One region of the Gluconobacter sp. DsW_058 genome, then DNA from elsewhere that is predicted to be linked to it. Evidence: riboswitches for the same ligand, from Rfam matches in the RefSeq annotation. Region 1 holds a riboswitch; the other holds the start of a gene.
What was found. Region 1 has a riboswitch for cobalamin ahead of HK24_RS06720 (TonB-dependent siderophore receptor). Riboswitches for the same ligand answer to the same signal wherever they lie in the genome.
Positions count from the first base shown of each region.

Region 2: linked by a shared signal. The riboswitch ahead of metE (5-methyltetrahydropteroyltriglutamate--homocysteine S-methyltransferase) and the one ahead of HK24_RS06720 (TonB-dependent siderophore receptor) in region 1 are both predicted to bind cobalamin.

Region 1 is NZ_JOPH01000034.1:4,361-7,500, forward strand. It holds gene HK24_RS06715 (fumarylacetoacetate hydrolase family protein) at 1-781, opposite strand, end outside; cobalamin riboswitch at 936-1,138, shown strand; gene HK24_RS06720 (TonB-dependent siderophore receptor) at 1,229-3,140, shown strand, end outside.
Region 2 is NZ_JOPH01000033.1:48,020-51,159, reverse strand. It holds gene HK24_RS06355 (metalloregulator ArsR/SmtB family transcription factor) at 1-895, opposite strand, end outside; cobalamin riboswitch at 963-1,167, shown strand; gene metE (5-methyltetrahydropteroyltriglutamate--homocysteine S-methyltransferase) at 1,283-3,140, shown strand, end outside.

The sequences.
Region 1 (3,140 bases):
CCCCTGGTTTGAGATAGACTGGGTGAGGCTTGATGCCCATTCCGACGCCGGCAGGTGTGCCTGTGGCAATGATATCGCCCGGCATCAGGGTCATGTAGTTGCTGACATGTGAAATGATGCTGCGGACGTCAAAGATCATGTTGGAGGTATGCCCCGTCTGCCGACGGTGTCCGTTGACATCTAACCGCATGGAGAGCGCTTGCGGATCGGCGATCTCATCGGTCGTCACAAGCCATGGTCCCAAGGGCCCGAATGAGTCGCAGCCTTTGCCTTTGTCCCACTGGCTTGTCTGCATCTGAAATGAGCGTTCAGAGACATCATTGGCGACACAATATCCCGCAACATGCTCCAAAGCCTTCTCCGGGGAGACGTAGGACGCTTTTGTGCCAATAATGACTGCGAGTTCGACTTCCCAGTCCAATTTGGTGGCATGTTGGGGGATCAGAATACCATCGCTCGGACCCGTCAGGGCAGAGATGGCTTTCATGAAGACGATTGGCTCTGAGGGGAGGGGAAGGCCTGCTTCCTCGGCATGATCCCGATAGTTCAGGCCAATGCAGATATACTTTCCGGCACCTGAGAACGGAATACCGTAGCGTGGTGCTTCTGAAACGACAGGGAGAGTGGTCGGATTAATCGCCCGCAAGGCGTCCAGCTGCTCTGGAGACAGGTGGGCAACTGTAATATCAGGCAAAATCCCTTTGAGGCTTCTCAGGATGCCAGTGTCATCAATGAGTCCAGGTGTTTCTTGATCCAAGGGACCAAAACGACAGAGCTTCATCCTGCGACACTTTCTGTCCAGAATAGGAAAGCATGAGATTAGGCATGTTTTGGTTCCTCTTCCAAGGGATTGAGGGGCCTCCATTGTTCAAATTGATAACTTCAGTTATTAATATGTTATAACATACGTGTTTGACTATATGGGAGTTTCGGTTATGCCCCTGCTCAATGATGGTTCCCCGGAAGGGGATGAAAAGGGAACGCAGTGAAATGCTGCGGCTGCCCCCGCAACTGTGAGCGGTGAGGCTGATCACGATGGGTTCCGGGAACCCGGCCACTGGGGCGTCAGCCTTGGGAAGGCTCGCGATCTGCCGATGATCCGCAAGCCAGGAGACCTGCCATCGAAAATGGTCATGGACGAAGCGAAAGGGCGGGGTGCACCGGACGCAGCAGGATGTTTTTCCTGCTCATCGTAGTGACGCATTGTTGAGTGAAGTTTGCGTTATCCATGAGGAAAATCAGTTTTGTCGGTGTGTTGCCCGTCGCGGCATTGACCGTTTTTCAGCCCGCGTTCGCCCAGACAGAAGACGTCAGGAAGGCGGCAGCCAAAGCGAAAGAAGAGCACATTACGGCGCACGGTCGGGCGCAGCCGCTGAAGGATAGTGCTGTTATCGGGGGCAGACTTGGGCTGACAGTTCAACATAATCCTACGACGATCAATGTGATTCAGCGCAGCGTGATGGAACAGCGCGGCTATGTGCACGCTGAAGACGCCGCAGACAGTGCACCGGGCGTTTCTTCCGGTGGATCGCCAGGAAGTCCGGCGCAGATGATGATGCGCGGCTTCAGCGGAAATCAGGTTCTGATCCTGCGAGATGGCATTTATTATGGCCCGACCACGATGGTGAACCGTCCGCTCAACAGCTTCAATCTTGAGAGCGTTCAGGTTCTCAAGGGGCCGTCGTCTGTTCTGTACGGGCAGGGCGCTGTTGGCGGCACGGTGGACATGCGAACGCGTGATCCTGCGTTTGATGGGCCGCATGCCAATGCTCTGGTATCTTATGGCAGTTTCAATACGTGGAATGCTGGCGTGGGCGGTTCGGTTCCCATTACCGACACTTTGGCCATTCGAAGTGATTTCAGTCGTACCTCGTCTGATGGATACGTTGCTGGCGCAGATCCACACAGCAACGATTTCACGACAACGTTGCTCTGGCACCCTTCGAAGAAATTTACAGCCCGCTTTGGCGTCGACTATCTGACAGATCGCTTGTCGACGTACTATGGAACCCCTTTGGTCCCGCTGGCTCAGGTCCATGATGGCGTAGGTGGCCTGCTGTCGTCTTCCAAGGGATTAGGCGTAAGCCGGTCATCGCTCTGGCGGTATTACAATGCCAAGGATGCAAAAGCTGGCTCGGTTAATGTGACTCCGACGCTCCATCTGACGTGGCAGCCAACGGAGAACATGACGTTCCACAATAAAACCTATGTCCTTTATGCCAAGCGCAACTGGAATAACGCTGAATCCTACAGCTATATCGGTTCAGCCGGGCAGACGGACGCAGCGGGAAATGCCATTGCACCCGGTCGGGTCGGCCGGGATCGGTTCTATGTTTATATGAACCAGCATCAGGTTGGTGACACGCTGGATGGCCAGTTTGATTTCCACGTTTTCGGAATGAAGAACCGTCTGGTCGTCGGTGGAGACGCGTATTATGTGCGGCTCATCCGGAACCGTGGTTTTCCGGACGCGACATATGCGGACAGTGTTTCTCTGAGTAGTCCTGAGAGTACGGCCGTCGGAAGTTTTGCTGGGGAGTATCCATATACAAAATCTCCCACGACCATGGTGGACGCAGGCATCTTTATGGAAGACGTCCTGACCGTGAGGGACAATCTGCGTGTAGTGGGTGGATTTCGCTATGACTGGCTGAAACTGGACCGCCAGAATTATAGCCAGTCCGGTGCGTTCAATCCTGCGACCAGCTTTAAGGGGAACTACAATCCTGCCAACTTCAGGATTGGCCCTGTTTATGATCTGACAGACAACATCAGCCTCTACGGCGTGTACACAACGGCTGAAGATCCGCCGGGCTCCAATATCTTCCTGGTTAATAAAGGCCAGTTTTCACGCTTGAGTCAGTCCAGGCAGGGAGAAATCGGCGCCAAGGGTTCTTTCTGGAAAGGGCGCCTGTCCTCTACGCTGTCTCTGTACGATATCAGCCGTACCCGAGTTCTCGTTGCCACCGGTGTGGACAGCGTGGCAACTGCGGGCGTTCAGAAGTCACGGGGTGTGGAATGGCAGGGGGACCTCACGCTGGGCAAACACTGGAGCCTGTCGGGAAATGTCGCCTATACGTGGTCTCGTTATGGATCATTCCATCCCTCAGCGTCAGTGAATGCTTCCGGGAACGAGGTCC
Region 2 (3,140 bases), on a different contig from region 1:
CAGTCAGTTCGCCTTCAAGAGCCACTGGCTCTGCGGGAACCAGACCAGCAGCGCGAAACCACGTCGCCATCTGCGCATCGGTAAACCCAAGCCGGACATGCGCATCCCGTGTGCGAAGTTCTTCCCGGTTATGGGAGGCAAAATCGATAATTAGTAAGCGACCGTTGGCATCCAGAATACGCGCGGCTTCCGCAATTACAGCAGCCGGATGCTGTGCGTAGTGCAGAACCTGATGCATGACTGCGACATCGGCTGAATGCTCCGGCAGCGGAAGGGCCTGAAAGTCCCCCTGCCGCAGATCAGCCTGCTCAAGACCAACTTCCGCAAGCTTGGTCCGCGCCAACCGCAGCATGGAGGGACTGCGATCAAACCCGATGACTGTCTGGGTGCCGCTTCCCAGCAGTTCCATCATGCGACCTGTTCCCGTGCCTATATCCACGAGCCGGCCGATCGGAGATGCTGAAAGCGTCTTTACGATCGCTGCTTCGACCTCCTGTTCGGACACATGCAAGGAACGCAACGCGTCCCATTCTGCCGCGTGGGTTTCAAACCAGTCTTCCGCCGCGAGCGCACGAACATCCCGAATGGCCTGCAAGCGAATACGATCCGCACGGATTTCCGCCGGTTCCCGCGCAGTCCATCGATCCAGCGCCATAAAGACAGGCTCCAGACGTTCCAGAACACCCAAAGTCAAAAAAACCCAGCTTCCTTCCTTGCGGCGCTCAATCAATCCCGCATCTGCCAGGATCTTCACATGCCGTGACACGCGGGGCTGACTTTGCCCGAGCACCTGCGCCACCTCGCCGATGGACAGTTCCATCTCGCGCAGAAGGGCCAAAATCCGCAGACGGGTCATGTCTGCCAGTGCCTGGAAAATGATGAGGGCCTGTTCCATATGGATTTACATATAAGGAGTTCTTTATATGAGCAAGAGCTATTGACTCTTTTTCGGAACATGCGGCAGTCATAAGGCTTGTCATGGTTCCACGTCGGATGTTCACGCATCCGGCGTGGCTAAGAGGGAAGCCGGTGCAAAGCCGGCGCTGCCCCCGCAACTGTCAGCGGCGAGTGCCGATTCCACACAGGCCACTGGGCGAAAGTCCGGGAAGGCGGAATCAGCGCGAAGACCCGTAAGCCAGGAGACCTGCCACGACACATAACATCCTCCGGCGGGGCGTTCCGGACGGGTCACGCATGTCTCCACGCCGCACATTTCCTGTTCGGGGCGTGAATGATCCTGCATGCCCTGCGAGCGCACTGCCACGAACCTGTCGAGGCTTTCATGACCGTCCGCGTCGCAACTCTGGGCTTTCCGCGTATCGGCACCCGCCGTGAACTGAAAACCGCTCTTGAACAGTACTGGGCAGGAAATTCTTCCGCCAATGATCTGCTTTCCACCGCCGCGTCCCTTCGGGCGTCAGCCTGGCAGCGCCAGAAAGACCTCGGCGCAGAGATCATCCCTTCCAACGATTTTTCGCTTTACGATCATGTGCTGGATACATCCGCAATGGTCGGTGCTGTTCCCGCCATTTACGGCAACGTGCAGGGCAAGGTGGACTTGGGAACCTACTTCGCCATGGCGCGCGGCTCCCAAACGACATCCGAAGAGTGTGGCTGCGGTCATGCTCATGGCGCACCTCAGGACGTTCCCGCCGCCGAAATGACCAAGTGGTTTGACACGAACTACCATTACCTTGTCCCGCAATTCACAGCAGACCAGACGTTCCGCCTCGCCTCTACAAAAGCGGTGGAGGAATATCATGAAGCCAAGGCGCTTGGGATTGAGACACGCCCCGTTCTGCTCGGACCTGTCAGCTTCCTGCTTCTGGGAAAATGTGACGGCCCGGCGTTTGATCGCCTTGATCTGCTCCCTGCCCTGCTGCCCATTTATGAACGGGTTCTGAACGCCCTCCGCGCAGAAGGCGCAGACTGGGTTCAGATTGACGAGCCCTGCCTTGTTCTGGATCTGCCGGACAATGCTGCCGCAGCTTTCAAAACGACCTACAACACTCTGACAGCCGCTGTTCCAGACCTCAAACTGATGCTCGCCACGTATTTCGGTGCGCTCGGAAACAATCAGGACATCGCCCTAAGCCTGCCAGTTCACGGCCTGCATGTGGATCTTGTCCGCGCTCCCGAACAGCTTGCATCCATTCTGGAAAAAGCACGACCTGACCTGCTGCTATCTCTGGGCGTAGTGGATGGGCGGAATATCTGGAAGGCCGACCTGAACGCGCTTCTGGACCATCTTGAACCACTGGCGCGCCAGCGTGACCTCATCCTTGCTCCGTCCTGCTCTCTCCTCCACACACCCATTGATCTGGAACGGGAGACAGATCTGGACGCGGATGTGAAATCCTGGCTCGCATTCGCCGTTCAGAAAATCGAAGAATTGTACACACTGGCACGCGCCCTGAATGAAGGCCGGGGCGCTGTGCAAGCCACTTTAGCCGAAAACGCTGCGGCTCTTCAGGCACGTCGCTCTTCCACGAAAATCAACGATCCTGCCGTTCAGGCACGCTCTGCAGATCGCAACCCAGCTCTCACCCAGCGCCTTTCCCCCTTCCCCGCGCGCCGTCCATTGCAACAGTCCAAACTCAGGCTGCCGCTTTACCCAACGACAACAATCGGGTCCTTCCCCCAGACGCCGGAAGTCCGCAAAGCCCGTGCAGATCATGCACGAGGAGAGCTCTCTTCCGAGGCTTACGAAACCTTCCTGCGGGAAGAAACCGCCCGGACCATCCGCTGGCAGGAAGAGATTGATCTTGATGTGCTGGTGCATGGCGAGTTTGAGCGCAATGACATGGTGCAGTATTTCGGGGAGCAGCTTTCCGGCTTTGCGTTCACGAAGCACGCCTGGGTTCAGTCCTACGGGTCCCGCTATGTCCGGCCACCCATCATTTTCGGGGATGTGTCACGCCCGAAAGCCATGACGGTTGAATGGTGGGAATATGCCCAGTCCATCACCAGCCGCCCGATGAAAGGTATGCTGACGGGGCCTGTCACGATCCTGAACTGGTCTTTCGTGCGAGACGATCAACCGCGTGCGGAAACATGCCGACAGATCGCTTTCGCGATCCGGGATGAAGTGTGCGATCTGGAAAAAGCCGGGGGCGGCATCATCCAGATTGATGAAGCCG